Regions from separate parts of the Staphylococcus ursi genome, predicted to be linked through region 1. Evidence: predicted binding sites of a transcription regulator. Region 1 holds the regulator's gene; each other region holds the start of a gene.
What was found. The regulator CtsR, encoded in region 1, represses protease genes until heat stress. The targets are predictions, from matches to a motif close to ATGGTCAATAAAGGTCAAACA.

Region 1 (10,924 bases):
TCGTATAATTGAATATAAATCGGCTGACCTTCTCGTTTATTAATATGAAACATCAACATTTCCATGAGAGCACCTCAATCTGACCCTTAAATATTTTGTATTTCTGACACTTTAAGCGGTTCAGATAATAGTATAAGCTACATGTGTAAATAATAAAAGGGGGTTTCATTACCTATGTCTAAACAAGTCGGATCAGAACGTGTTAAACGAGGAATGGCAGAAATGCAAAAAGGCGGCGTAATTATGGACGTCGTGAATGCAGAACAAGCGAAAATTGCAGAAGAAGCAGGTGCAGTTGCAGTTATGGCACTTGAACGTGTCCCATCTGATATTCGTGCAGCAGGTGGCGTTGCGCGTGCATGTAATCCATCTATTGTAGAAGAAGTTATGAATGCTGTATCTATTCCTGTAATGGCGAAATGTCGTATCGGTCATATTACAGAAGCAAGAGTATTAGAAGCAATGGGTGTAGACTATATTGATGAGTCAGAAGTGTTAACACCTGCAGATGAAGTGTTCCATTTGAAAAAAGATGAATATACAGTACCATTCGTTTGTGGTTGCCGTAACTTAGGTGAAGCAGCGCGTCGTATCGGTGAAGGTGCTGCGATGTTACGTACGAAAGGTGAACCAGGTACAGGGAATATCGTAGAAGCTGTACGTCATATGCGCCAAGTGAATCAAGAAGTGAAACGTATCACAGTGATGAGCGATGACGAATTGATGACAGAGGCGAAAAACTTAGGTGCGCCATATGAAATCTTAAAAGACATTAAAAAACATGGTCGTTTACCAGTCGTGAACTTTGCGGCAGGTGGCGTGGCAACACCTCAAGATGCGGCATTAATGATGGAATTAGGCGCTGACGGTGTATTCGTAGGTTCAGGTATTTTCAAATCTGAAGACCCAGAAACATTTGCTAAAGCGATTGTACAAGCGACAACACATTACCAAGATTATAAACTCATTGGTGAGTTAGCGAAAAAATTAGGTACAGCGATGAAAGGCATTGATATTAATCAACTTTCATTAGAAGAACGTATGCAAGAGCGTGGTTGGTAAGATGAAAATCGGTGTATTAGCTTTGCAAGGTGCGGTGCGTGAACATATCCGTCATATTGAACTTGCGGGTCATGAAGGTGTCGCAATTAAAAAAGTTGAACAATTAGAAGAAATCGACGGATTAATTATCCCTGGTGGTGAATCGACTACTTTACGCCGTCTCATGAATCTTTACGGTTTTAAAGAGGCGTTACGTGCATCGCAATTACCTATGTTCGGTACGTGTGCAGGCTTGATTGTCCTTGCGAAAGATATTGTAGGCGAAGAAGGATATCTTCAAAAGTTAGATATTACAGTAGCACGTAATTCATTTGGACGACAAGTCGATAGTTTCGAGTCTGAATTACACATTAAAGGTATTGATCAACCGATTGAAGGTGTCTTTATTCGTGCACCCCATATTCAATCAACAGAAGCAGCCGTTGATGTATTAGGGATGATTGATGACAAAATAATTGCTGTACGACAAGGCCGTTATTTAGGCGTATCGTTCCACCCAGAATTAACAGATGATTATCGCATGACACAATACTTTATAGAGTATGTGATGCAGCAGTAGAATAGAATCGAGTAGGAGAATAGCCATTAACTGACTATTCGTCCTCTCACACTACCGAGCATACGGTTTCGTACTCGGGCGGTTCAATATCTTGCGTAAGTAGGCTAGGGCTTCGAATGGTCCTAGCCTTTAACTATTGTAAAACTATATTGGGATATAAAGAATCTGGTGACTCCCTACACCACACTTTTTGATACAAACGTGGTAGCAATTTAGAACACTGATTTGTTAAGAAGGGTTTTCTAAGTTGTATTTTTATCTTTATACCATCTAGCAATACCTTTTGTGATAGGCACTAAAATGGCATCTGTGTTATCCTCTTCACCTTTGGATAATATACCGACCAATTCGTTGTTTTCTCTAAAAATACAGCTGAACCGGTGGACCTCCATATGCTGGTAAAGTGGTTTTAATCAATTTTTCACTCGCATAAGTGACTTCTCCTGTGAATTTATTAACGAAAAATCCGAGATATTCATGAAAAAGATGAAAATGCCTCTTTAATATTCAATTTGATCGTCTACCGCTACCTGCCGAGCAATATATTCAAACTTTAATGCAAAACAAAAAAGAGACTCAGCCATAATGACTCAGTCTCTTTTATATTCAATGATATGTTTGTTTATCTTTTCAACTACTTTAGATACGGCTTACAAGAAAAAGCCTGCGATCGCTGCTGATACGAATGATACGAGTGTTGCACCGAATAATAATTTTAATCCGAAACGTGCAACCATGTCGCCTTTTTCGTCGTTTAATGACTTGATGGCACCTGAGATGATACCGATTGAGCTGAAGTTGGCAAATGATACTAAGAATACCGATACGATACCTAATGAACGTTCTGATAAACCAGATGCTTTGCCGAGTTCAGTCATCGCTACGAATTCGTTTGATAATAATTTCGTTGCCATAATTGAACCTGCGTCCACTGCGTCACTCCAAGGAATCCCTGTTAAGAATGCGAGTGGTGCAAAGATAAAGCCGATTAATGTTTGGAAGTTCCAGTCTAATGAACCGCCAGAAACGAGGCTCACGAGTCCGCCAACAAGGCCATTGAGTAATGAAATTAAGGCGATATAACCGATTAACATCGCACCTACGATTACTGCAACTTTAAATCCGTCTAAAATGTATTCCCCTAACATTTCAAAGAAGGATTGCTGTTTCTTTTCTTCTTCAATTAATAATTTGTCGTCTTCTTCATTCACTTTATATGGATTGATAATTGAAGCGATGATGAAACCGCCTAATAAGTTTAATACGACTGCTGTTACAACATATTTCGGTTGTACTAATGTAAAGTATGCCCCGATGATAGATGCTGATACTGTTGACATTGCTGATGCCGTCAATGTGTATAAGCGTTGTTTCGTAATGTAAGGCAATTGCTTTTTAAGTGAAATGAAAACTTCTGATTGACCTAAAATTGCTGCTGCAACGGCATTGTACGATTCTAAACGGCCCATTCCATTAATTTTTGAGATTAAGAAACCTAAAACGTTAATGATTAATGGTAAAATTTTCGTATATTGCAAAATACCGATTAATGCTGAAATGAAGACGATAGGTAATAAAACGTTTAAGAAGAATGACATCGCACCTTCATTCGCTAAACCACCGAAAACGAAATCTACACCGACGCCTGCTTGTTTAAGCAAGTAGCCAAATCCTTTCGCAATACCGCCAACAATCGTAATCCCAATGTTCGTTTTAAGTAAGAAGAACGCTAAGATCAATTGAATGACTAACATGATGCCAATGTATTTCCAGCGTACATTCTTTTTGTCAGAACTTGCAATAAAAGCGAGGGCTAAGAAAACACCTATCCCGATGACCCCAATTAAAATATGCATGCGTGTTCCACCTCTATTTTTTCTAATTAAATTTTTACTAAGACTATCATACAACAAAAATGTAAGCAGTAACATAACTATTTATCAAATTTAAAATCAAATTGGTTGAAAAAGGTCAAAGTGGGTTCTATAATATAGTCAAAGATGGTCAAAAGGGGTGATACCATGCATAATATGTCTGACATCATAGAACAGTACATTAAGCAATTGTTTGAAGAGGCACAAGATGATGTTGTTGAAATTCAACGTGCCAATATTGCACAGCGTTTTGATTGTGTACCATCTCAGTTGAATTATGTCATTAAGACGCGCTTTACTAACGAACACGGTTATGAAATCCAAAGTAAACGCGGTGGCGGTGGTTATATTCGAATCACAAAAGTTGAAACGAAAGACCAAAACAACTACATTAAACGCTTAATGGAGTTGATTGGTCCGGCCCTTTCTCAACAACAAGCTTTGTATATTATTGATGGCTTGCGTGAAAATCAATTAATTACGGACCGAGAAGCAAAAATGATTGCGGCAGTCGTGGACCGGGAAACATTAAAAATGGATGTCGCATCAAGAGATATTATCCGTGCGAATATTTTGAAACGGTTACTTCCCGTAATTAATTATTATTAGAAGGGTGATGTGCAATGAAAATCGATAAACGTGAACTTGATAAACAGCAAAACAAGCACCTTGAATTTCATCCTATTCAAGCTTACGATCAATCAGGTTATGATCAATCTGACGAACAATGGCATGAAGGTGATGACGTTGAAGGCACATTCGTCATCCAACAAATTTTGCAACATTTGGCAGCAAAACATGGTCTGAATGTGGATCAAGTTGTTTATCGAGAGCAAAAACGCTGTCCGAACTGTCAAATGACGTTGAAGGATATTGCACATGTCGGTAAATTCGGCTGCGCGCAATGTTATGAAACATTTAAAGAAGACGTGTATGACATTGTGAGACGTGTCCAAGGTGGTCATATCGAACATTCGGGTAAATGTCCGAAGTCATCACAGCATAAACGTGCGCTGAAAAAGCAACTGGAAGAAAAACGTGCACGTCTTGAATTATTAGTCGCACAACAAGCCTTTGAAGAAGCGGCGATTGTCCGTGATGAGATTCAAGCACTTGAGCAACAAAGTGAGGTGTCCCAACAAGATGATGCATAATTTAGACCAACATATGAGCGATTGGATGAAAAAAGTGAATGCACAACCGGTCATCATGTCATCGCGCATTCGTTTAGCACGTAACCTTGAAAATGATGTGCACCCACTCATGTTTTCATCTGAAGCTGAGGGACATCGCATCATTAATGAAGTGCAAGATGTATTAACAGATTTAAAAGTACTCCGCTTAGACGAACTCGACCAATTGAGTAAGTATAAGCTAGTAGCCAAACACTTAATCAGCCCTGAGTTGACGAAACAACCGGCATCTGCAGTATTGTTGAATGAAGATGAGTCGGTAAGTGTGATGGTGAATGAAGAGGATCATATTCGTATTCAAGCAATGGGCAATGATTTGTCATTAAATGAACTTTATCAAAAAGCATCCGCAATAGATGATATATTAGATCGTACATTACAAATCAGTTATGATGAGCAACTCGGTTATTTAACGACATGTCCAACGAATGTTGGTACAGGGATGCGTGCAAGTGTCATGTTGCATTTGCCTGGTTTATCAATTATGAAACGGATGAACCGCATTGCTCAGACGATTAACCGCTTTGGTTTTACGATTCGAGGGATTTATGGTGAAGGCTCACAAGTTTACGGCCATATTTACCAAGTTTCAAATCAGTTGACGTTGGGAAAAAGTGAGCAAGAAATTATTGATGCTTTAACAGAATTAGTAGACCAAATTATTCACGAAGAACTGGCTTTACGTGAGCGATTAAATGAACACAATCATACCGAAACGTTAGATAGAATATATCGTTCTTTGGGTATATTAAAGTATAGTCGTTTAATTTCGGTGGAAGAAGCGTCCTATCGTTTAAGTGATATTAAGTTGGGCGTCGATTTAGGTATTTTAGATATGGAAGATTTTCGATTTAATGAATTAATGGTCGCGATACAGTCACCATTTTTAATAGATGAAACAGATGAACAATCTATTGAAGCAAAACGAGCAGAGATTTTAAGAACATATATATAAATAGGAGGTTGGCATATGCTATTTGGAAGATTAACAGAACGCGCACAACGTGTACTCGCGCATGCACAAGAAGAAGCAATCCGTTTAAACCATTCGAATATTGGGACGGAACATTTATTACTAGGGTTAATGAAAGAACCTGAAGGCATTGCTGCAAAAGTATTGGAAAGCTTTGACATTACAGAAGATAAAGTGATTGAAGAGGTCGAAAAACTGATTGGTCACGGTCAAGAGCAGATGGGTGCGTTACACTACACACCACGTGCGAAAAAAGTGATTGAACTGTCTATGGACGAAGCGCGTAAGTTACAACACAATTTCGTTGGAACAGAGCATATTTTACTCGGCCTCATCCGTGAAAATGAAGGTGTGGCAGCGCGTGTATTTGCGAATCTAGACTTGAATATTACTAAAGCGCGTGCACAAGTCGTCAAAGCGTTAGGTAGCCCAGAAATGTCTAACAAAAATGCACAAGCCGCAAAATCAAATCATACGCCAACATTAGATGGTTTAGCGCGTGACTTAACAGTAATTGCGAAAGACGGCATATTAGATCCAGTAGTGGGACGTAACGCTGAAATTACACGTGTTATTGAAGTGTTGAGTCGTCGTACGAAGAACAATCCTGTGTTAATCGGTGAACCAGGTGTCGGTAAAACGGCGATTGCTGAAGGTTTAGCGCAAGCGATTGTGAACAATGAAGTGCCTGAAACACTAAAAGATAAACGTGTCATGTCACTTGATATGGGTACTGTTGTGGCAGGTACGAAATATCGTGGTGAATTTGAAGAACGCTTGAAAAAAGTCATGGAAGAAATTCATCATGCAGGGAATGTGATTCTGTTCATTGACGAAATGCATACGCTCATTGGTGCAGGTGGTGCAGAAGGTGCGATTGATGCGTCTAACATTTTAAAACCAGCGCTTGCACGTGGCGAATTACAATGTATAGGTGCAACTACTTTAGATGAATACCGTAAGCATATCGAAAAAGATGCAGCACTTGAACGTCGTTTCCAACCAGTTCAAGTTGACGAACCAAGTGTACAAGATACGATTGCCATCTTAAAAGGCTTACGTGACCGTTATGAAGCGCACCACAGAATTAACATTTCTGATGAAGCGGTAGAAGCAGCGGCGAAATTAAGTGACCGTTACGTACAAGACCGTTTCTTACCAGATAAAGCGATTGACTTGATTGACGAGGCAAGTTCAAAAGTACGCTTGAAGAGCCATACAACACCGACGAACTTAAAAGAAATCGAACAACAAATTGAGCAAGTGAAAAAAGAAAAAGATGCAGCGGTACATGCACAAGAATTTGAAAATGCTGCAAACTTACGCGATAAACAAACAAAACTTGAAAAACAATATGAAGAAGCAAAAAATGAATGGCAAAACCATCAAGGTGGCCAACATACAACATTGGTTGCTGAAGATATTGCCGAAGTCATTGCAGGTTGGACAGGTATTCCGTTAACACGCTTGAATGAAACAGAGTCAGAGCGTTTACTCAACTTAGAAGATACATTGCATGAACGTGTCATCGGTCAAAATGATGCCGTAACAGCCATTTCTAAAGCGGTGCGTCGTGCGCGTGCAGGCTTGAAAGATCCGAAACGTCCAATTGGTAGCTTCATCTTCTTAGGGCCAACAGGTGTCGGTAAAACAGAACTTGCCCGTGCATTAGCTGAAGCGATGTTCGGTGAAGAAGATGCGATGATTCGTGTGGACATGAGTGAGTTCATGGAAAAACATGCGGTGAGCCGTCTTGTTGGGGCGCCTCCTGGATATGTCGGTCATGATGATGGCGGACAATTGACTGAAAAAGTACGTCGTAAACCGTATTCAGTGATCTTGTTCGATGAGATTGAAAAAGCACATCCAGACGTCTTTAACATTCTTTTACAAGTATTAGATGATGGTCATTTAACAGATACGAAAGGTCGTCGTGTTGACTTCAGAAATACAGTCATTATTATGACATCAAACGTCGGCGCGCAAGAACTTCAAGACCAACGTTTTGCTGGTTTCGGCGGTAGCGCAGAAGGTCAAGATTACGAAACAATTCGTAAAACGATGATGAAAGAATTGAAAAACGCATTCCGCCCTGAATTCTTGAACCGTGTAGATGACACAATTGTCTTCCATAAACTGAATAAAGACGAATTGAAAGAAATCGTAACAATGATGGTTGGTAAATTAACGAGTCGTTTATCTGAACAAAACATTAATGTACGTGTGACAGAAGCGGCGAAAGATAAAATTGCTGAAGAAGGTTATGATCCAGAGTATGGTGCCCGTCCATTGATTCGTGCCATCCAAAAAACTGTGGAAGATAACTTGAGTGAGCTTATCTTGGAAGGTAAAGAGTTAGAAGGTAAAAATGTGACTGTCGATTATGACGGTGAAACATTCCAATATGACATCTCAGAAGTTGAGTTGGATGAGGATAAAGCAACGACAGAATCTTAGGTCATGATGTTGGGCAGTGGTGAAGGTCTATTTAGATTTTCATCGCTGTTTTTTTGTTGTGTTTGACTTGGTGAATCATGGGGAAGTCTTTATTTGCAACACCATTCTGCACTTTCTTAGGGGCTGAATTTTTAACTCAATCCAGTTTGATTGGAATATACATTTGAAAGAAGGTGAATTGGATTTTGGGGTCAGTACAAAAACCTTATGTGTAACAAAGATTTTGTAGTACTGTCCCCTGCAACATCATGACAAGATGATGTCTGGAAGGGAATCAGCGGAAATAATGGCTCGTGCAGTTTTGAGAAAGTGGCTTAGACTGAAAAAGTAGAAAGTCTAAATAAGTGTATGGGTCCTATCATCATGTCGAGGGTCTGTCTGAAGTGGTGAAGTGAAAAGATTTTGTGTTGTACAGGCTACATTTTTAAGTATTTGTTGTATATTATTTTTAATTGGATAGTGTGTTTCGATGATAAAGGACAACATTTGTCATAAATCTTTTTCAAGTATAAAATAAGGTATGTTATATGTAGAGACGGAGGTGTCTGAGTGGCAAAAACGAAAACAATTTTTGAATGTACGGCCTGTGGTTACCAATCACCTAAATGGATGGGAAAATGTCCGAATTGCGGTGCTTGGAATTCAATGGAGGAATCTTTTGAACAAAAAACTGCGAGTCCTAAACACGGTGTAAGGGCGCAAAAGACAAGTTCGGCCAAAATACAAAAGCTCAATGAAATTAAACAAGAACTTGCGCCTCGTATCCAAACGAATAGTGGTGAATTAAACCGTGTGCTCGGTGGCGGTATTGTAGAAGGGTCACTCGTGCTGATTGGTGGCGATCCAGGAATAGGGAAGTCTACACTGTTACTTCAAATGTGTGCGGCATTATCTAAAGAAAAAAGAGTGCTCTATATCACTGGAGAAGAATCACTTAATCAAACTAAAATTAGAGCGGATCGTTTAGATGAAGATGCGAGTCAATTAAACGTGTTTGCGGAAACGGACTTAATGGTTATTCATGAAGCGGTGAAAAAAGTCGAGCCTGATTTGATTGTAGTGGACTCTATTCAAACGATTTACCATCCCGAAATTAGTTCGGCGCCTGGCTCTGTGTCTCAAGTTCGTGAAAGTACGCAAAGTTTGATGCATATCGCAAAACAAATGAATGTTGCAACGTTTATTGTAGGCCATGTGACGAAAGAAGGCCAAATTGCGGGGCCACGTTTGCTTGAACATATGGTAGATACGGTGCTCTATTTTGAAGGCGATGAACATCATGCGTATCGTATTTTAAGAGCGGTGAAAAACCGTTTTGGCTCTACGAATGAAATGGGCATTTTTGAAATGAAGCAGTCCGGTTTAAAAAGTGTGCTCAATCCGTCAGAAATGTTTTTAGAAGAACGGACGACCAATGTTGCGGGTTCGACGATTGTCGCAACGATGGAAGGGACACGACCATTGTTAATTGAAGTGCAAGCGCTTGTCACACCGACGACGTTTAATAATCCGAGACGTATGGCGACAGGTATTGACCATAATCGCCTCAGTTTGTTGATGGCGGTGTTAGAGAAAAAAGAAGGTTACTTATTACAGCAACAAGACGCTTACATTAAGGTTGCAGGGGGTGTACGACTTTCTGAGCCCGCTGTAGACTTAGGTATCGTCATTGCGACAGCTTCTAGTTTTAAAGATCAAGCAGTAGACGGCCTCGATTGTTATATTGGCGAGGTTGGATTGACTGGTGAGGTACGTCGTGTTTCGCGTATTGAGCAACGTGTGCAAGAAGCAGCAAAACTGGGCTTTAAACGCGTGATTATCCCTAAAAACAATATGGGTGGATGGCAGTTTCCAGAAGGTATTGAAGTGATTGGCGTTACTTCTGTAAATGAAGCATTGAAATACGCATTAAAAAATTAGAAAGGAGGGATGATAGAGGTGAATTTTATTAAATTATTAGTGATTGTGTCTTATATTATTATTGGTAGTGTGTTAGGCATACTCTTAATCCCTGCTGTCATGATTGATTTTAATGTCAGTCATCCTCCGATGTTGGAGAATAGTTATGTGACATCGGTCATGGGTATTGCTATCATGTTTTTATTGTTTGGTTGGTTTATCCCCCGTATTGCGTATGCGATGAAAGATTTAGAGCAATTTGTTTTAGGTTATAGTGCTATTGAAATTATCTTCGCAACAATTGGCTTGTTTATGGGTCTACTCATATCTGTCATGATTTCCTTTATTCTTGAATTTATTGGGACGGATTTGATTAACCGTATCGTCCCTATCCTACTTACATTAAGTTTAAGTTATCTCGGTTTTCAATTTGGTCTGAAAAAACGTGATGAAATGCTGTTGTTTTTACCGGAAAATATGGCGCGTTCGATGGCGATTAACGCCCGCAATGCTGTGCCGAAAATTATCGATACGAGTGCGATTATTGATGGCCGTATTTTAAAAATTATGGAAGCGGGATTTATTGATGGTGAAATTCTCATTCCTCAAGGCGTCATTAATGAGTTGCAAGTGGTTGCAGATGCGAATGACAGTATTAAGCGTGATAAAGGTCGCCGTGGTTTAGAAATTTTGAATGCGATTCATCTGTCGAAACATCCGACACGTATTATTCACCCGCAACGCACACATCAAGACATTGACGACTTAATTGTGAGGCTAGCGCAACATTATCGAGCGCACGTGATTACAACGGATTATAACTTGAATAAAGTATGTAGTATTCAAGGGATTAAAGTGTTAAACGTCAATGATTTATCTGATGCGATTCGACCTGAAGTGCATCAAG
Region 2 (10,924 bases), 1.0 Mb from region 1:
CCATGCTAAAACCTTCAAAAAGATGTGGGTCAGGTTGATCTAAAAAGACGCAATCTTTCACTTCAGCAATCATATTTTTCACTTGCATTTTTTTCAAAGTTTCAATAATGCTCGTCGCAAGTCCTTCATCTAAACGATGGTGTTGCACTGAGAATGTCTCATCATGGGGATGATGTACAAACGCACCATTAAAGTTAACGATAGGCGTTTTTAATCCAAGTTGATCGTAATAACGCTGACTTGCACGATAAGGTCGACCCGTTGCAATAATGACGGCATGCCCTTTTTGTTGTAGTGCTTTTAACACACGAAATGTATATTCTGGAATCTCCTTTTCATCATTTAAAAGTGTTCCATCTAAATCTAAACAAATTAAATGTTGTTTCATTCATACTCTCCTTAGTACCAAGTTTCAGTGTATACATATCATAGCATTTTATTGTCGAAAAGTGGGGATTTTGATATATTGTTACTAGTAATAACATAAAAGAGGTGATACGGATGGAAGAGGCACTGAAAGATAGTATTTTAGGCGCGCTTGAAAATGTCATTGACCCTGAGTTAGGGATTGATATTGTCAATTTAGGGCTTGTTTATAAAGTTGATTTAGATGATGATGGTTTATGTACTGTAGAAATGACACTCACTTCAATTGGTTGTCCATTAGGGCCACAAATTGTTGACCAAGTTAAAACAGTATTAGCAGAACTTCCAGAAATTCAAGATACCGAAGTGAACATCGTTTGGAATCCACCATGGAATAAAGATATGATGTCACGTTATGCTAAAATTGCGTTAGGTATCAGCTAATATTTTTGAAGTAGTTAAAGGGGCTTTCTCAATTGTGAATTCAATTTTGAAAGTCTTTTTTTTACCTATGAACAGGACGCAATCTTACTGCTCCCCCGCATAACTCCTTGAAGTTACAGGTCAATAGCATCGTTTGAAGTATAGCTACCACAATGTAAAAAATTTTAGATGCTCAATAAAACGTTTACATAAATTTCGCGAATACAATTGCACGAATGAAAACAAAAGTATACAATATATAATCAATACATTAAATTTGGAAAGAATGATGTTTGTGTGGAACTATAATCAACGAGACAGAAAACCTATAAGTCCGCGATACATGCCTGGGTTAGACGGTATTAGAGCGGTTGCAGTCATCGCAATCATTATCTATCATCTCAATCCACAATGGTTGTCGGGTGGCTTTCTAGGGGTAGATACATTTTTTGTGATTTCTGGTTATTTAATTACGAGTTTGTTATTAACGGAGTATCATCATACGGGAAAAATTGAATTGACATCATTTTGGCTAAGACGTGTTAAACGACTAATTCCTGCAGTGCTCTTTTTAGTCATGGGCGTACTTGTGCTTACCTTAGTTTTCATGCCAACGGAAATTCAAAAAGTACGTGCGGATAGTATTGCGGCAATATTTTATGTGTCGAATTGGTGGTACATTATGCAAAATGTCGATTACTTTGAACAATTTGCAGTACAACCATTAAAACATCTATGGTCATTAGCAATAGAAGAGCAGTTTTATCTCGTGTTTCCGATTGTATTACTTGGTTTGTTAAGCTTTATGCGTCGTCTGAAATCGATACGCATCACATTTTTAATATTACTCGTCATCTCCATGATCACGATGATGGTGTTATACGTACCGAACGAAAATGTTGCACGTGTTTATTTTGGTACTGATACACGGATACAAACATTATTGATGGGGGTATTGCTTGCACTTGTTTGGCCACCTTTTCAATTAAAAGCGAAAGTGAACCGCAAGATGCGCATGATGATCGATACTGCTGGCGTAATCGGTTTGGCTATTTTATTTATATGTTTCAAATTCGTATCTGAAACGAATAGTATTTTGTATTACGGAGGATTTTTTCTCATTTCAGCGGTCACATTATTAGTTATCGCAAGTAGTGTTCATCCTTCAGGGTATTTTGCGAAGTTTTTAGGCAACAAAGTTTTTACCTTTATCGGTAGCCGATCGTATAGTTTATATTTATGGCATTATCCGATTATCGTATTGATTCACCATCAGTTCGTGCAAGGTCAAATTCCACCTTTAGTTTATGTCGTTGAAATTTTATTGATGGTGCTCATGGCGGAGTTTTCTTACAAATCTATCGAACAGCCGTTTAGAAAAGAAGGATTTAACATTTTCGCCTTTAATCATTTGAAAAATTGGCGTTCACAAAAAGTTTTGCGGACATGGTTAGTGATTATTTTACTCATTCCAACGTTACTCGTAATGGTGGGGGTCTTTAACCGTTTCACCAAAAATAATAGTACGCAAGTGACAGAAGTGAATACCGAAGAAATTGATAAACTGATTACCCAACCACTGCCGTTACCACAACTTGAAATTGATGGCTTTGTCGTGAAAGGGAATAAGCAGAAATATGCATCATGGAAACCGTTATTGATTGGTGATTCCGTGATGGTAGACATTGGCGACTACTTTAAATCATTTGTGCCTAAAGCAGACATTAATGGTAAAGTGGGACGTAACTTAGTAGAAGCGATACCTCTTGCGAAACAGCAATATCAAAGCTATCGTGATAAAAATGATATTGTCGTCCTTGAATTAGGGACAAATGGTGATTTTACAGAAGAACAGTTGAACAGTTTGCTAGAACAATTCGGCAAGGCAGATATTTATGTCGTGAATACGCGCGTCCCACGTTCTTATGAATCACATGTGAATGCAGTGTTAGCGAAAGCAGCGAAAAAACGAGCGAATGTGACGTTAGTCGATTGGTATAGCCGTTCTGAAAATCATACAGAATATTTTGCGCCGGATGGCATTCATTTAGAGCCACCAGGTGTGCGTGCATTAACGAACAGCATTATTCAAACGATTGAAAAAAATCACAGTACGAAGAAAAAGAATAAGTAACAAAAAGAGGGTTATGTCTTGAAAAAGATGTAGCCTTATTTTTTGATTAAAATGGATGTGATTGGGTTAAATATATGAGGGAGAATTAAAAAATAGTCAAAAAAAGTCAAAGTTATCGATTGATTTTTAGTAAATGTGGACTTATAATAGAGTTAAGGTCAAAGAAAGTCAAAGTCAATTTGACCTATTCCAATAAAGGAGTGAGACATTTTGGACATTAATCAAATGACACATGCGATTCAAAATGCACTTCAAAAAGCAATTGAACATGCGAAAACATACAAATTAACAAATGTAGAAGTAGAGGCTGTTTTAAAAGCAGTACTCGAAGCACCAGAAAGCTTATTTCACAGTATTTTAGAACGTGCAAACATTGATACGCATGCTTTAAACCAAGCATATGAAGACAAGTTAAAAAATTATCCAACAGTGAAAGGTGACAACGTCCAATATGGGCAATATATGTCGCCTCAAATGAACAATTTATTCGTTAAAGCTGAAAATTACATGCAAGCATATGACGATCAATATATTTCGATGGAACATGTTTTACGTGCGGCCATCGATGTTGATGAAACGACGAAACGATTTGTTGACGGTAAAAAAGATATCATCATTGAAATTATTAAAAAGATAAGAGGAGGGAATCATGTGACTACACAAAATCCTGAAGTAAACTACGAAGCATTAGCAAAATATGGTCGTGACCTCGTTGAAGAAGTTCGTAAAGGCAACATGGACCCTGTCATTGGTCGTGATGAAGAAATTCGTAATACGATTCGCATTTTAAGTCGTAAAACGAAAAACAACCCTGTTCTTATTGGTGAACCAGGTGTCGGTAAAACGGCGATTGTTGAAGGATTGGCACAACGTATCGTGAAAAGAGATGTGCCCGATTCATTGCTCGACAAGACAGTGTTTGAATTAGACTTAAGTGCGCTCGTTGCAGGTGCGAAATACCGTGGTGAATTTGAAGAACGACTCAAAGCGGTATTGAAAGAAGTCAAAGAATCAGAAGGTCGTATTTTACTCTTTATAGATGAAATTCATATGTTAGTCGGTGCAGGTAAAACGGACGGTGCGATGGATGCCGGCAACATGTTGAAACCCATGTTAGCAAGAGGTGAACTTCACTGTATTGGTGCGACAACATTAAATGAGTATCGTGAATACATCGAAAAAGATTCTGCGTTAGAGCGTCGTTTCCAAAAAGTTGCAGTTGCGGAGCCGACTGTTGAAGATACAATTTCTATTTTAAGAGGCTTGAAAGAACGTTATGAAGTCCACCATGGTGTGCGTATTCAAGACCGTGCACTCGTTGCGGCAGCGGAATTGTCAGATCGCTATATTACAGACCGATTCTTACCGGATAAAGCGATTGATTTAGTCGATCAAGCTTCAGCAACCATTCGAACAGAAATGGGCTCTAATCCAACTGAACTCGACCAAGCGAATCGTCGTGTGATGCAGTTAGAAATTGAAGAAAATGCATTGAAAAAAGAGTCTGATGAAGCAAGTCGTATTCGTTTGAAAGAATTACAAGAAGAATTAGCTGAAGAAAAAGAAAAACAAGCGGCATTGCAAGCACGTGTGGAAAATGAAAAAGAAAAAATTGCAAAAGTCCAAAAAAAACGTGCAGAACTTGATGAAAGTCGTAAAGCGTTAGAAGATGCAGAAAACAACTATGACCTTGAAAAAGCAGCGATTCTTCAACACGGTAAAATTCCAGAATTAGAAAAAGAATTAAAAGCGTTAGAAGCGGCATTCCAAGAAGAAAAAGGCACAGACTCAGACCGCATTATTCGTGAAGTCGTGACAGACGAAGAAATCGGTGAAATCGTCAGTCAATGGACAGGCATTCCTGTGTCAAAACTTGTCGAAACTGAACGTGAAAAATTATTACACTTATCCGATATTTTACATGAGCGTGTCGTAGGTCAAGATCGTGCGGTAGATTTAGTAGCGGATGCGGTTGTACGCGCTAGAGCAGGAATTAAAGACCCCAATCGTCCTATTGGCTCATTTCTATTTTTAGGGCCAACAGGGGTCGGTAAAACAGAACTAGCGAAATCATTAGCGTCATCATTGTTTGATTCTGAAAAACATATGATTCGCATTGATATGAGTGAATATATGGAAAAACACGCTGTCTCTCGTTTAATCGGGGCGCCTCCAGGTTATGTGGGTCATGATGAAGGCGGTCAATTAACAGAAGCAGTGAGACGTAACCCATATTCAGTCATTTTGTTAGACGAAGTGGAAAAAGCACATACAGATGTCTTTAACGTATTACTTCAAATTTTAGATGAAGGTCGTTTAACAGATTCAAAAGGACGTAGCGTTGATTTCAAAAACACAATTATCATTATGACAAGTAATATCGGCTCACAAATTTTACTTGAAAATGTGAAAGATAGTGGCAAGATTGATGATGCGACAGAAAAAGCAGTCATGAACAGTTTGAATGCATACTTTAAACCTGAAATATTAAACCGTATGGACGATATCGTATTGTTCAAACCATTAACAATGGATGATATGCAAATGATTGTCGATAAAATCTTGATTAACTTGAACATGCGCTTAATGGATCAACGTATTACATTAGAAATTTCAGATGAAGCGGCAAAATGGATGGCTGAAACAGCTTACGAACCACAGTTTGGTGCACGTCCACTTAAACGCTTTGTACAACGACATGTCGAAACACCACTTGCACGTATGATGATCAAAGAAAACTTACCAGAAGGCACAATCGTATACGGCGATTTGAAAGATGGGGACATTCATTTTGAAGTAGAAAAACCGCAAAGTGTAGACAGTGAAAACGAATAGATTATAGATTGAGGCTGGGAGACAATTGAGTTCTTCCAGCCTTTTATGATCAAAGAAAGTTGTAATCGTGAAGCAAATAATGAACATAGGGTATATGGGACTAAAAAATTTTGATACTTGTCATGTTCCTTATTCATAAATTTGTCCGCATTGATTCATTGTCTTTGAAATTCAATTGCCCAAATGGACGAGACTCCTGAGGAAAAAGTAAAAAACAATATCACGTCTAATCACTTTGATAGTGGTTACTGTTTATCGCAGTAGCTGTCTGACTTCTCAAAAGCATACGCATTGAGAAGTCAGACACTTTGTGTGTAGGCAGTACTACGAAATCTTTGTGACACATGAGATTTCTGTACTGCGCCCAAAATCCAATTCGGCTTCCATCTAGTGAACCTTTCAATCAAGCCAAATTAAGTTGGAGGATCAGCCCCTAGGAAACGAGAGTCTATGATGGCAATTGTGAGCATTTAATAAGGTTATTAATGAGGGCGATTTGATTAAAATATATCAATCAAGACAAGCAATAATTTTTATGGTGCTTCTTTTCAATGTCATAAATATAAAAAATTAATAGAAATATTGAGATTTACTAAAAAAGGTTTTAATATAGATGTGTGAATTTAACTATCAGCCCAATTCGCACATTATACATAGAAAAGGTGAAGAACTTGAATAAATGGACAAAAGCATCAGCAGCACTTTTAGCATTAGGCATCGTTTCTTCTAGCGTATCGACTGCAACATACGCTTCAGGTAGTGGCGCAGTTAAAACTGAGCAAACAGAAAAGCACGAAATAAAAGCGAAAGATAAGGCAGCGCAAACGTTAGGTCAACAAAACATCATGAGTGTGGCTTGGTATCAAAACTCAGCAGAAGCCAAAGCATTGTATGCACAAGGTTATAACGCAGCGAAAGAAACTTTAAGTAAAAAGATTAAAAATCATCACGGTGGTAAAAAATTAGCCATCGTCCTTGATATTGATGAAACAGTGCTCGATAACTCACCGTATCAAGCAACGAATGCATTAAAAGGTCAATCTTTCCCAGAAGGTTGGCATGAATGGGTACAATCTGCACAAGCAAAACCTGTTTATGGCGCGAGATCATTCTTGAAATATGCAGATCGTCATGATGTTGAAATCTTTTATGTATCAGACCGTTCACATGAAAAAGATTTAGACGCGACAATTAAAAACTTAAGAAATGAAAAATTGCCACAAGCCGATAAAAAGCATGTGTTGCTGAAAAAAGAAGGGGAAAAAGGAAAAACTGAACGTCGCGATAAAGTACGTACAGATTACAATTTAGTCATGTTATTTGGCGACAACTTACTTGATTTTGATGAGCCTAAACAACCGACAGCGAAATCACGTGAAGCACTTGTGAAGCAACATGAAGATGATTTCGGTAGCAAGTACATCATTTTCCCTAACCCAATGTACGGTAGTTGGGAAGCGACATTATATGACAATAACTACGGCTTAGAAAACAATAAAAAAATTCAAAGTCGTGAACAGTCATTACGTTATTTCGATGCGAAAACTAATAAAGTACAATCGTACGAAATGAAGTAAATTCTACTAAAACCTTAAAAAACTGATGAGGCCATATTAAAGTCTCGTCAGTTTTTTACGTATGGGCAAGTGCTTTGAAATACGTGTGGAATATGTAAAAAAGGCTAGAAATTGAACAAAAATTCTGTCCAACATCCAACCTTTTCAAAATGGCATACGATGTCAAATCTCATTCGTATCTTGTGATTGCTTCGGTGGTGTCGTTGCAACATCTAACAATGCAAGTGCAATCACTATAATGACAGCGACAAACAATGGCGTCACAACATTTAGTGGACCGCCACCACTCAAGCTATTTAAAACGAAATTAATCATTTCTATAAGTAAAACAGCCCAAATCAATGTGATGAAGTATTTCATTGTATATTGCCTCCATTTAACTGATAATTCTATTATAGTATGCTTGAGATGTTTTGTATACCATCCCTAGCATGTCACTTGTCTTTTTTTGTGACTATATGTTAAATTAATACCTGGTATTAAAAATTTTAAAAGAAGGTGTTCAAACCATGAATGTAGGTATTAAAGGATTTGGTGCATATGCCCCAGATCGAGTTGTCGATAATGCATATTTTGAATCATACCTAGATACATCTGACGAATGGATTTCACAAATGACTGGGATTAAAGAACGTAGATGGGCAGATGAGAATCAAGATACATCTGATTTAGCGTATGAAGCAAGTATTCGTGCGATTGAAGATGCAGGTATCGATGCACAAGACATAGACATGGTTATTGTTGCAACATCTACTGGAGATCATCGTTTTCCAACAGTGGCAAATATGTTACAACAGCGACTAGGACTCGGTAAAGTTGCATCTATGGATCAATTAGCCGCATGTTCTGGATTTATGTACGGTATCGTTACAGCACGTTCATTTGTATTATCAGGTGAATATCAAAATGTGCTCGTAGTGGGTGCAGATAAACTTTCAAAAATTACAGATTTAAATGACCGTTCAACTGCTATTTTGTTTGGAGACGGTGCAGGTGCAGTGATTATTGGCGAAGTATCTGAAAATCGTGGTATTCTGAGCTATGAGTTAGGTTCAGATGGTGTTGGTGGCAAATACCTTTACCAAGATCAAGAAACAAACTTTATTCGTATGAATGGCCGCGAAGTTTTCAAATTTGCGGTACGTGTGATGGGTGAATCGTCACAACGTGCAGTTGAAAAAGCGAATTTAGGCCCAGATGACATTAATATGTTTATTCCACACCAAGCGAATATCCGTATTATGGAATCCGCGCGTCAACGATTAAATTTACCAAAAGAAAAAATGAGTGTTTCAGTGGATAAATTTGGTAACACATCAGCAGCTTCTATCCCGCTCAGTGTCAAACAAGAACTAGAAAATGGACGTATTAAAGACGATGATGTCGTTGTTTTTGTAGGCTTCGGTGGCGGACTTACTTGGGGCTCAATCGTCATCAGATGGGGTAAATAAATAGAGGAGGAAATGAATATGACAAAAAAACAGCGTGTTGTAGTGACAGGTCTTGGTGGCTTATCACCAATCGGAAATGATGTCCCGTCAATGTGGGAAAATGCATTAAATGGTGTGAATGGTATTGATAAAATTACTAGAATCGATACAGAACCTTATCAAGTGCACATTGGTGGAGAACTAAAAGATTTTAATGTTGAAGACTTTATTCCTAAAAAAGAAGCACGTAAAATGGCGCGCTTTACACAATATGCCGTTGTAGCGTCACGTGAAGCGTTAACAGATTCAGGACTTACAATTGATGAAACGAATGCGAATCGTGTCGGCGTATGGATTGGTTCAGGCATCGGTGGTATGGAAACATTTGAACAAGCATATGATCAATTGAAAGCCAAAGGACCACGTCGCGTTAGTCCTTTCTTCGTACCGATGTTAATTCCAGATATGGCATCAGGACAAGTGTCAATTGATACAGGTGCGAAAGGGCCAAACGGTGCAACAGTTACAGCATGTGCGACTGCAACGAACTCTATTGGTGAAGCATTTAAAATTATCGAACGTGGCGATGCAGACGTGATGATTGCAGGGGGAACAGAAGCCCCAATCACACATATGTCTATTGCAGGATTTAGTGCGAGCCGTGCGTTAACTACAAATGGTGACATCGAAACAGCATGTCGTCCATTCCAAGAAGGTCGTGACGGTTTTGTCATGGGTGAAGGTGCAGGGATTTTAATTTTAGAATCATTAGAATCTGCACAAGCACGTGGCGCGAAAATTTATGCTGAACTTGTCGGATACGGTGCTACAGGTGATGCGTATCATATTACTGCGCCAGGTCCAGAAGGTGAAGGTGGTTCTCGTGCGATGGAAGCTGCGATTAAAGATGCAGGTATCCAACCGAGCGATATTCAGTACTTAAATGCACACGGGACAAGTACACCAGTAGGCGACTTATCTGAAATTCAAGCGGTTAAAAATACGTTTGGTGAAGCAGCGTATCACCTTAAAATTAGTTCTACAAAATCAATGACAGGTCACTTATTAGGTGCAACAGGTGGTGTCGAAGCGATTTTCTCTATTTTATCTATCCGTGATAGTAAAATCGCACCGACCATCCATGCAAATTCACCAGATCCAGAAATTGATTTAGACATTACACCAAATGTTGCGGTGGATCATGACATCGAATATGCGATGAGCAACAGTTTAGGTTTTGGTGGACATAACGCTGTATTAATTTTCAAGAAATATAGTGAATAGAGCGATTAAAAATGAGCGATGATGCTTTCTATGATGATAGAGGGTGTCATCGCTTTATTCATGTATGTAACTTTTTCTAAAAAACAGCACGACGATGAATGCGATAATAGAACAAACGACATAGACGATACCATAGTGAAGCGGTACGAACAACCCGAATAAGACACACGATAAAGGTGTCAAACCGAAAACGATACTTTGTGTTAATGAAAATACGCGTGATTTGAAATTTTCTTCAATCATTTGATGCATCATCATTTGAAATGTAATAATATTCAGCGACACTGAACAGCCTAACAAAACGTTACTGAGCAATATCAAACTGTAGACGAGCATAGGATTTGTGAGTAAAAAGTATGTAGACGCAACAATCAATAAGGATAAAGCTTGTAATAACATAGAGATGACATATAAATTTTTAATGTGGCTATTGATTTTAAACATCGTGATAACGAGCGACGAAAGTACAATAGCACCTCCAAGTACACCTTCAGCCATACCTAAAAGTTTTGACGAGTAATGGAGTTGGTTCACAATGACGATAGGGAATCCGACAATGAGGGCATTACATAAGAAATTCATACATAAACTCGTGATGATGATCATCTTTAATGGATGATGGTGAAATAAGTATGTCATGCCTTCTAACAAACCTTTTGAAAATGATGTTGCTTTAGGATGTACAGTTGGATTTTTAAATGTTAAAAAGAGCAATAAAATCAAGCCAATGCGCTCTGTAGCCGCATTGATGAACGCGAGTGTATTGATTTTGATGATTGCAACGATGAATCCGCCTAAAATGGGTGTGATGAGTAATGAAGCGGTTTGAATGGTTTGCCTTATCGATACCATTTTTTCTAAGTAAAGGCCCCGTG
Region 3 (10,924 bases), 350 kb from region 1:
CCGCTGCTGCAGAATCGCCACCACCGATAATTGTTGTCGCATCTTGCAGTTCAGCAATCGCCTCACAAACACCAATCGTTCCTTGTGCAAAATTACTAAATTCGAACACACCCATTGGTCCATTCCATACCACTGTATGTGCACCTTTTAATTGTTCTCTAAAAAGTGCGACTGTCTCAAGGCCGATATCCATTGCTTCTTGGTCTTCAGGAATGTCGTCAATAGAAACTGTTGTAATTTGTGCATCGTTTGAGAATTCTTTCGCAACTTTCGCATCAACTGGTAATACGATTTGATCACTTGCACGTTCTAATAAATCTTTCGCGAAGTCAATTTTATCCGCTTCAAGTAATGAAAGCCCAATTTCTTTGCCTTGTGCTTTTAAGAATGTGTACGCCATACCGCCACCGATAAGCACTTTGTCAGCGATATTTAATAGGTTTTCGATGACACCGATTTTATCAGAAACTTTCGCACCACCAAGGATGGCAACAACAGGTTTGTTTGGATTTTCAACAACGCCGCCGATAAATTTAATTTCTTTTTCCATTAAAAATCCAGCAACTGTTTCTAAATGTGTTGAAATACCAACGTTTGACGCGTGTTCACGGTGTGCTGTACCGAATGCATCATTAACGAAAATATCGCCAAGTGACGCCCAATAGCGACCTAATTCACTGTCATTTTTAGACTCTTTCTTACCATCAACATCTTCAAAACGTGTGTTTTCAAACATCAACACATCGCCTGCATTTAATGATTGGATAGCAGATTCTAATTTTTCGCCACGTGTTTCAGGAATAAATTGGACATCTTGACCTAATTTCTCTGATAAACGTTTTGCAACAGGTGCCAATGAAAGTTTCTCTTTGTCACTTTCTTCTTTCACTTTACCTAAGTGTGAGAATACTACCACTTTCCCACCTTGCTCAATGATGTACTTTAAAGTTGGCAATGCTTGAACGATACGGTTGTCGTTCGTGATTTCGCCGTCTTTCATAGGAACATTGAAATCCGCACGTACAAGAACAACCTTATCCTTTAATTCAACATTTGTGACATCCTTTTTTGCCATAAAGCATCCTCCTCGTTATCGCTCTCAATTTTAAAATAAGCGGAGAAGCGTTTGTGCTCCCCCGCCTACTATCAGCTACAAAATAGTTAGAAGCACATAATTAAGTACTTACAAACCTATTTTAATCTATATTATTTAGATTGGCTTGCTAAATATTCTAAAGTACGAACTAATTGCGCAGTGTATGACATTTCATTGTCGTACCAAGATGCAACTTTAACTAATTGACGGTCGCCAACAGTCATAACACGTGTTTGAGTTGCGTCGAATAAAGCACCGAATGTCATACCGATAACGTCAGAAGATACGATTTCGTCTTCAATGTAACCGAATGATTCGTTAGTTGCTTCTCTCATCACTTTGTTTACTTCTTCAACTGAAACTTCTTTTTCTAATACAACTGTTAATTCAGTTAATGAACCAGTTGCTACAGGAACACGTTGTGCACCACCGTCTAATTTACCATCGATTTCAGGAATAACTAAACCGATTGCTTTTGCAGCACCAGTTGAGTTAGGGATAATGTTTTCAGCAGCTGCACGCGCGCGTCGTTTGTCACCTTTTCTGTGAGGTGCGTCTAATGTGTTTTGGTCACCAGTGTAAGCGTGAATTGTTGTCATTAAACCTTCAACGATACCAAAGTTGTCTTGTAAAGTTTTTGCAACAGGTGCTAATGAGTTAGTTGTACATGAAGCACCAGAAACAACTGTTTCAGTACCATCTAAAATTTCGTGGTTAACGTTATATACAACTGTTTTAAGGTCACCTTTAGCTGGTGCAGAAATTAATACTTTTTTCGCACCTGCTTCGATGTGTGCTTCAGCTTTTTCTTTTTCAGTGAAGAAACCAGTACATTCTAATACGACGTCGATGTCTAACTCGCCCCATGGTAAGTTTTTAGGTTCTGGTTCAGAGAATGATTTCACTTCTTTACCATTTACACGGAAACCACCGTCAATTACTTCTACTTCTTCAGTAAAACGACCTTGAGTTGAGTCATATTTTAATAAGTGTGCAAGCATATCGTCGTCTGTTAAATCGTTTACTGCTACAACGTCGATATTTTCCACATCTTGAATTCTTCTAAATGCTAAACGACCAATTCTACCAAATCCGTTAATTGCTACTTTTACTGCCATGTTAATGGCCTCCTTTAAATGATATTTAAAAAGTGAATCAATTCAATAATGAAACAATTCACTCACTTTTTATTTTCAACAAACTTTTCCCTTGTGATCACTTTCGCCGCAGCTTCATCTGTAATCAACACCGTATTAGGTGTCGCCATCTTAAGATAAGCTTTAATCGCAAGCCCTTTGGATTCTCCGCCAGCTACAGCAAAAATATGTGTTTTTGATTGCGCTTCTTCAAGTTGAATACCAATCGTTTTAACTCTGTGAATAATTTGGCCTTGTTGATCAAAATAATAACCAAACGCTTCACCCACAGCAAAATGATGTTGAAGTTTTTCTATGACTTCTGGTGGCGATTGTCTTCTCTTCGCCATTTTCAGCGCATCACCAATGCCGTGTATTGTAAATTGTGATTCACGTATTTTATCCAGCGTTTGAATCACTGAAGGTTCTTTCATTAAATTTTGATAGGTCAATTCACTCACTTGTTCAGGCACATATAACGTTGTGTAACTACCACCTGTCCTTTGAGCCATACGAGAACAAATTGTGTTCGCTTGAAAGATGACATTTTGACCGAGACCGCCACGTGCTGGCACAAAGAGTACTTGGAAAGGCAAATGAGACATTGCGTCACTTACCGATGCCATAGTAGAGCCACCTGTTACTGACACAATAGCATGGTCATACAGTTGCTTTTCAAGAAGCTGTCCAGCGATGCGACCTAATTCTACTTTAACGTTTGAATCTTTATCACTATCACCAGGAATCACATGAACTTCATCGAGTTGATATGTCGATTTGATGGATTGTGCGAGGCGATGATAGTCTGTATACTGATCGAAATATTCATTCAGCTGCGAGACAACATCTAAACCTTGAGAAGTCAATGTCATACCTGTCGATTTTACAGATATCAATTCTTGCTGCTTCAATAAATCTGTTTCTGAACGTAATACACGCTCAGTTATGTTGAGCAACTCACTTAAAGTCCGCCGCCCAACCGGTTGATATTTTTGAATCGTTGTTAGAATAGAAAAACGTCGATGCATTTTGTCTATCAAGTCAGGCACAATTTTTTGTTGAACATGAATCATACGTTCCATGATAAAGGCCTCCTTAATAGTGACAAGATGGCCATATTCAAGCCATGCCGTGACATTTTTAGTCCAAAATACAATAAAAACTTATCATGTTTACAAGTTCATCATACTATTTGTGCACAACAAATGCAAGTCAAAAAGCATCCCGATTTTTATAAATGTTGGACAAATAACGACCACCAATGCATAACTTAATGACTGTTGTCACATTATTATTCACATTTTTCACTAAAAATAAACATCGATACCCCATCCATTGCAATCATTGACAAGATAATTTACATTGAAAGAAAGAGGTGAAACTATGTCTAAACAATCTGACCAACCCGAAGTCATTGATCCATCCGACCCACGCTATCGACATCCTGATGAGATTAACCGTCGCCAAGACGATACATTTCAAAACGATACAGGACCATTTCAGCGGACATATGTGCGCACAATAGGTTGTACCCCAGTGGGATGTTTTCCTGGCTGTCTTTTCTCTATTATTTTATCGATACTATTAACATTGCTCCTTAACCTCATTTTCTAAAACTATACGCATCGTTATTAAAAAAGGGCTGCAGAGATTTTCTACATATCTCAACAGCCCTATTTTTGCCCTATTCATTTTGCTTATTAATACTGTATTTTATGACTCGTCACCATTGCGCGCTTTTGAAGGTGATTCTGAACTCTGTTGTGGTGCAGTACTTCTTTCAGTTGTTGAGCGCTCGCTAGACTGTGATTGACCTGTTTGTCCTTCTTGAGATGAACGTTGCTCAGTTGAAGGTTTGGGTTGTGTCGTTTTCGGTTCTTCTGTCGTTGCCTCTTCCGTTGTACGTTCCTCTTTTGTTTCAGGTTCCTCTTCCGTTGCTTCACTATCGCTGTCGTCTTTCTCTTCTTCCGTTGTTGACTTCGATTTTCGAGCTTCTGCGGCTTTTTCTCTTTGTTGCTGCTGTTGTTGACGTTGCCATTCGAGTCGCGCTTGACGTGCGGCTTCTATTTCTGCTTGACGTGCGGCTTCAATGGACCGCTCTTGTTCAGCTTGAGCCGCTTCAATGCTTCGTTCTTTTTCTCGTTCTTCACGTTCTTTTCGTTCTTTTTCTTTTTTGATTTCTGCTTCACGTTTTTCCTTTTGTTCTTCAATGGACTTCTCTTTTAAACGTTCATTCCCTCTGTGCGATTGATCGACAAATGAAAAAATGGCAAAGACTAATCCCCCGAGCAATAATAGAATAACGATGACACTTAAAAAGCCTAGTAAACGTCTCTTTTTCTTATTAGGTTTCACATTGCGGGTATCATGCTCATTTGGTTTTGGTGCTGACATTGCATTCCCTCTCTTTATAAATTGATAACAATATATTTTATTCAATCATATTTCATTGTGAATTCAAAACTTAACACATGCATTTTATTCCAATTAATAAAATGAGTTAGCTTTTAGTATACTGTAATTACAGTTAAAGTAAATGACACGATCATCTCATCGTAACATGGATACCTCTCTCTTTCTGTAAAGTAGCTTGGACATAGCCATGTCGTAAATAATAAAATACCTTTTAATTTCTCGCTATCCATCTTATTATTTACCCGTTTATATCTCTTAAAATCATTCATACAGAAAGCATTTTTAAATACGTGTTTCTTGTCAATTTTGAAGTTCAAGATAAGGCCTACACGGTATTAAGTTTAATTTGTAAAAATAAAGGAATGTATGTACTACGACAAATATAAAGGAGCGTTCAGATGAAAAGAATTGTAAATATGCTGATTCGTTTTATTGTTTATCGTGTGATTGGTAAATTGATTAATCAAAAAATGAATGACCGTCAGCGTAAAAATAAATAACATCATGCACACGGGTCATTTTTAATAGGTAAAATTGAGGATAATGTCTGAAGACCTTCGTGACTCCCGAAAACAAATAAAGAGATCTGAATGCTGCATCATCCAGATCTCTACTAAAGGGAGTCAAAAATACCTTCGTCGTATATATTTAAGGGGTATACTGAATTTAATTAAGAGATGTATTAATTATCGAAGGTATCTCTATTATAACGTACTTTGTGAAAAAATAAACAGATTCAAGCCGTCGTTAGTGAAGAATTGATGACCATTTATTGACAATACTATGAACTCACAGAAGGTAAAGGAGTGAAGCCTATGAAACGTTATTTAATTACAGGTGGCACCGGTATGGTTGGACGTGCTTTAGTTGAACAACTTACGCGCTCTAATGAAACGATGATCTATATCCTAACAAGAAGTGATAGAACTTCACAACAACACAATGTACATTATATTAATTGGAACAAGGACGGTTGGGAGGAAGAAGTCCCACACATTGACATTGTCATTAATTTGGCAGGCGCAACATTAAATCAACGTTGGACAACTAAGCATCAGCAGCTTATGATGACAAGTCGTATTCAAGCAACACGCGCGCTGTTTGACTTATTTAAACAACGAGACCAAACACCGGATGTCCTATTTAATGCAAGTGCTATGGGGTATTACCCGCCATCAGAAACAGCTGTTTATACTGAAACGTATCAGACGACACCCCATGATTTATTGTCAGAAATCGTGTATCAATGGGAAAGACAAGCGACACTGTTTGGACAGCTTGGCACACGGGTCATCTGTGGGCGCTTTGGACTTATTCTATCTCGTAACGGCGGCGCACTTCCAATGATGGCACTGCCTTATCGTTTCTTTGTAGGTGGACGCGTTGGTAATGGACGTCAATGGTATTCATGGATTCATTTGTCAGATTTAGTGCGTGCCATTCAATTTCTCATTCAGGCTCCCGAAGCATCAGGACCATATAATTTATCAGCACCGGCACCTGAAACACAACATCAATTCGGCAAAGCTTTAGGAAGCACCATGCATCGACCACATTACACTTGGGTACCTGCATTGATGCTACGTCTTGTGCTTGGTAAAATGTCGACGCTCATACTCGATACACAATATATGGTGCCACAAAGAATATCAGACTTAGGATTTCAATTTGACTATCCGACCTTGCCGTCAGCCTTAAAAGATTTATATTCAAAGTAAAAACCACTATGGATGACTCGAGTTGTTGTTGATTTTACAACTTTTATACTCAGAGTCATCTTTTTAGTGGTCTACAATCACTTTTAAAAAGCGTGATGCTCAATGCTCATATTACTTTAACTGCTTTTGATAGAATGCGAGATTGAGCCAGCTTTCAAATTTGTAGCCGACTTTTTCTAACGTTCCCATATTGTTAATAGGTATTTTTTCATGCAATTTCAAACTTCTCTCATTGCTATCATCAATACCAGTCACAATCGTTTGATAACCATTCGCCGCTGCATCTTCAATCACTACTTTTAATAACTGAGAAGCAACCCCTTGTCTCTTTGCATCAGGACTGACATAGATGGAATGTTCAATTGTATATTGATAAGCGGGCTAATTTTTAAATGGACCATTAGTCGCAAAACCTAACACCGTTCCGTCTCCTTCATATGCAAATACCGGATAGTTTTCACGTTGCTTTTGTGCCAACCATTGACGTCCTTCTTCAATTTGGGTCGGTTCGTATGTATAAACTACTATGGTATGTAATATGGCGTGATGATATAATTCCATAATTGCTTCTAAATCATTAGGTGTCGCTTGTCTAACATGTTGATTCATCGTCATTCCTCCCTTAATACACGTTTTCAATCCCTCCCAATGTAACAAAAAAGGGATGAAACTGTTGTCTCACCCCTCACTATCATATCACTTTATTAAGCTTTTTCAGGCTCCATCACTTCATCGATTAAACCGTATTCTTTCGCTTCTTGAGCAGTTAAGAAGTTATCACGATCTGTATCTTTTTCGATTTTTTCAATCGGTTGACCAGTACGTTCTGATAAGATTTTGTTTAATCTTTCTCGTGTTCTTAAAATGTGTTTCGCTGCGATTTCGATTTCAGTCGCTTGACCTTGTGCACCGCCAAGTGGTTGGTGAATCATCACTTCTGCGTTTGGTAATGCGAAACGTTTACCTTTTGCACCTGCAGCTAATAAAAATGATCCCATTGATGCTGCCATACCGATACAGATTGTTTGTACATCTGGTTTAATGTGTTGAATCGTATCGTAAATCGCAAAACCAGCTGTCACACTACCACCAGGTGAATTAATATATAAATAAATATCTTTCTCCGCGTCTTGTGCTTGTAAGAATAATAATTGTGATACGATTGAGTTTGCCACGTTATCATCAATCGCTGAACCTAACATGATGATACGGTCTTTCAATAAACGTGAATAAATATCGTATGCACGTTCACCGCGGTTTGTCGTTTCAATAACTGTAGGAATTAAATTCATTTGGTGATTCCTCCTAAATTTGTTAATTTATATTTATTCTAACGCAAAAGTCAAAAATGGTCAAAAACAACGCACTTATAGACAGATTTGTGTTAGGAGTTGACCCTTGCATGCCCGAAAGGTACAATGGTGAATAGACTTACGCAATTAACCCCTCGTAGTGTAATGGATAACACATAAGATTCCGGTTCTTACGATAGAGGTTCGATTCCTCTCGAGGGGGTTCATAACGCTAAATCACACACTTTTTAAAATGAAGAATCCCATAACGACGGGGTTCTTTTTGTTTTGCTAGTCACTTGCACGCCGTATAACGTAAGATTTCACGGACTTTTTAGGGACTTTCATTCATTTATTCCCGATTAAGTTGTCATTGTAACTTTTAATTTGTTTATAACGTTTATGACGATCTAGTCCTTAAGATTAACATTCACACGAAGCTAGTACATTAAGTTTTCCTATCCTCTACTACTCATGAATTTATGATTCACTAATGATTATAAAACAGTCGAAAAATGAAGATGAATGAAGACATCAAAATTAGGGTTTCTTTTGTAATACTTTGCATCTACTACATAGTTGATAAAACTAATTCCCTCCATCATGCTGCCTCTGTTATAATTGTTTCTTTATGAGATTACCTGTGTTAAATAACGACTCGCTTTATTGTTATATGGCGTTTTTACAAGCTCACTGTTTTTTGTAATATAGAAATCTTTATCAAAAAATTGTTGTATTGGTTTGATCGTTGAGAAGTCATTTTGTCTAAACCATATTCAGCAATTGCCCACTTTCATTTCTAAAATATAAACCGTTTTTTGTCTTTGTATCTGAAGGATTAACTTCAACACCCATTTCTTTAGCAATTTTTTAATTTTATTGATATCAAACATAGAAGATTCCCCCTTACTCAACAATTCTTAATTCATTATACACTATACAACTTGTGTCATAGATACAAATTTGCTTCTCTGTTCTTACATAATCCATATCAATAAACACATCTTTAAAATTTAGTTGATAGAGGTGTTGCAATGATAACTTGAGCTTCAACGTATAACATGTACATATTCATGATTTGACATCTACGTTTTGTTTTATCTTTATCAAAAACAAAGATTCCTTCTTTCTCCATACTCTCTAATGAATTCCCCTAGTCAATAAAATTTCATTCATTCAACAAAACATCAATTTACGCATTAAAATAAGCATCTTTAAACCTTTTTAGAGGTCTAAAGATGCTTATTTTAAACAGGGCTATATTTACACTTCAAATGGCTCTCCACGTCTAATTTTATCAGCCATTTCATTCAGTTTTCTCAAACGATGGTTAATGCCTGATTTGGAAATGGTACCGGTGCTCACCATCTCTCCTAATTCTTTTAACGAGACATCTTGGTGCTCAATACGCAATCTCGCTACTTCTCTTAGCCGGTCTGGCAAGTTATCAATGCCGATTTCTTGATCAATCAGTTGAATACTTTCAACTTGCTTCATAGCTGCACTGACTGTCTTATTCAAATTTGCCGTCTCACAATTAACGAGACGATTCACCGAGTTACGCATATCTCGCACAATTCTCACATCTTCAAACTTTAATAGCGCTTGATAACCACCAATCAAACTTAAAAATTCAGCTATCCGTTCAGCTTCTTTGAGATATGTAATCCATCCCTTTTTACGTTCTAAACTTTTTGCATTTAACTCATACGTATTCATCAATTGCGTCAAACCCGTTGAATGGCCTTCATAAAGTGAAAAAATTTCTAAATGATAAGAAGACGTTTCTGGATTGTTCACGGAGCCACCTGCTAGAAATGCACCACGTAAATAACTCCGTCTCATTTCGTCATCTTTCACCATTTTAGGATCAATATCATGACTGAACATGCCGTTTTTCAAAATCCCGAGTTCATCCAAAATTTCCCTCGTCTTCATTTTTATTCGACAAATATAAATATTGTTTTTCTTCAACTTCATTTTTTTGCGCACTAATATTTCAACTTCAACTTTAAACACAAATTTAATAAGCGAATAAATACGTCGCGCCGTCGTTGCATTTTCCGTTTGGATATTAATCACAAATTGTTGATTAGACAAGCTCAAGGCACCGTTCATTCGAATCAGTGCGCTCAGTTCTGCCTTAGCATTCGCATGGTCAACTTCAATTCGTGTCAGTTCATTTTTCATTTCAGATGCAAAGCTCATAATGAATCTTTCCCTTTCTATTTACTATGGTTCAAAATGGCTAGCTACAATTAGGATTTGAATTGATCTGGGTCAAACTGAATAGTACTAATTTCTTGTAAGGCAATTTCATAAATCATTTCTGCCAAAACTTCCGTACGATGTCGCACATAATCATGTTCTGAAACTTCTACAAGATGCTGTCCTGTCACGAGTTGCACACCGAGTTGATTCAATTCATCCTTATCATAATACACAGGCTTTGCGCCCTTTGATTCATATTTTTCAATAATTTGAGGTGAAAATTCTAGTTGATTCGCAATCACAAAATCAAGCACATGATCACCCAGTTGTTGATGAATGGCATCGATATGATCCATGACTGTGTAGTGATCTGTTTCGCCCGGTTGTGTCATAATGTTAGAAACATATAATTTTTTCGCGTCACTTTCGACTATCGCATTGGCAATTCCTTTGACACATAAGTTTGAAATAACACTTGTGTATAAAGATCCCGGACCTAACACAATTAAATCCGCTTCACGCAAGGCCTCAATCGCTTCGTCCATTGGTTGTACATCAGCAGGTTCTAAAAACACACGCTTAATCTTCTTTTGTTTTCTTGGAATATTAGACTCTCCTGAGACAATTTCGCCATCTTCCATCTCTGCATTCAAAGAGACACTCGAAATAGTTGACGGAATGACACGACCTTTAATATTTAAAATTTTACTTAGTTCTTTCACTGCATGACCGAAATCGTGGGTAATATTCGTTAAAGCCGCAATCAACAGGTTCCCCAGTGAGTGACCACTAATCTGATCTTCTTTAAATCGATATTGAAATAGTTGCTCAAGCGTTGGTTCTACATCACTTAAAGCAGCCAATACGTTACGTACATCTCCTGGTGCCGGAATATCCATCTCATCTCTTATTTTCCCTGTGCTACCACCGTCATCTGCTACTGTCACAATTGCTGTAATATCTATCGGAAAAGTTTTTAATCCTCTTGCTAAAACGGATAAACCAGTACCTCCACCAATCAGTACTAATTTAAGTTGTTTCATTTTACTCGCCACT

Region 2: clpB (ATP-dependent chaperone ClpB) is a predicted target of CtsR. The motif match lies at 3,078-3,098, and genes of this name have one in related genera.
Region 3: clpP (ATP-dependent Clp endopeptidase proteolytic subunit ClpP) is a predicted target of CtsR. The motif match lies at 7,704-7,724, and genes of this name have one in related genera.

Annotation. Positions count from the first base shown of each region.
Region 1 is NZ_CP048279.1:2,657,661-2,668,584, reverse strand. Features, by position in the region: gene pdxR (MocR-like pyridoxine biosynthesis transcription factor PdxR) at 1-65, opposite strand, end outside; gene pdxS (pyridoxal 5'-phosphate synthase lyase subunit PdxS) at 175-1,062, shown strand; gene pdxT (pyridoxal 5'-phosphate synthase glutaminase subunit PdxT) at 1,064-1,621, shown strand; gene GZH82_RS12685 (hypothetical protein) at 1,864-2,013, opposite strand; gene GZH82_RS12680 (NupC/NupG family nucleoside CNT transporter) at 2,272-3,477, opposite strand; gene GZH82_RS12675 (CtsR family transcriptional regulator) at 3,643-4,104, shown strand; gene GZH82_RS12670 (UvrB/UvrC motif-containing protein) at 4,119-4,649, shown strand; gene GZH82_RS12665 (protein arginine kinase) at 4,639-5,643, shown strand; gene GZH82_RS12660 (ATP-dependent Clp protease ATP-binding subunit) at 5,659-8,118, shown strand; gene radA (DNA repair protein RadA) at 8,668-10,038, shown strand; gene GZH82_RS12650 (PIN/TRAM domain-containing protein) at 10,057-10,924, shown strand, end outside.
Region 2 is NZ_CP048279.1:768,519-779,442, forward strand. Features, by position in the region: gene GZH82_RS03320 (Cof-type HAD-IIB family hydrolase) at 1-388, opposite strand, end outside; gene GZH82_RS03325 (metal-sulfur cluster assembly factor) at 502-810, shown strand; gene GZH82_RS03330 (acyltransferase family protein) at 1,079-2,923, shown strand; gene clpB (ATP-dependent chaperone ClpB) at 3,134-5,758, shown strand; gene GZH82_RS03340 (5'-nucleotidase, lipoprotein e(P4) family) at 6,430-7,335, shown strand; gene GZH82_RS03345 (DUF2929 family protein) at 7,498-7,695, opposite strand; gene GZH82_RS03350 (beta-ketoacyl-ACP synthase III) at 7,845-8,786, shown strand; gene fabF (beta-ketoacyl-ACP synthase II) at 8,805-10,049, shown strand; gene GZH82_RS03360 (MFS transporter) at 10,104-10,901, opposite strand.
Region 3 is NZ_CP048279.1:2,306,534-2,317,457, forward strand. Features, by position in the region: gene GZH82_RS10895 (phosphoglycerate kinase) at 1-1,075, opposite strand, end outside; gene gap (type I glyceraldehyde-3-phosphate dehydrogenase) at 1,207-2,214, opposite strand; gene GZH82_RS10905 (sugar-binding transcriptional regulator) at 2,277-3,314, opposite strand; gene GZH82_RS10910 (hypothetical protein) at 3,616-3,846, shown strand; gene GZH82_RS10915 (DUF4887 domain-containing protein) at 3,946-4,626, opposite strand; gene GZH82_RS10920 (TIGR01777 family oxidoreductase) at 5,463-6,365, shown strand; partial or broken gene GZH82_RS10925 (GNAT family N-acetyltransferase) at 6,477-6,974, opposite strand; gene clpP (ATP-dependent Clp endopeptidase proteolytic subunit ClpP) at 7,070-7,657, opposite strand; tRNA gene GZH82_RS10935 (tRNA-Arg) at 7,809-7,880, shown strand; gene whiA (DNA-binding protein WhiA) at 8,921-9,865, opposite strand; gene GZH82_RS10945 (gluconeogenesis factor YvcK family protein) at 9,916-10,911, opposite strand; gene rapZ (RNase adapter RapZ) at 10,913-10,924, opposite strand, start outside.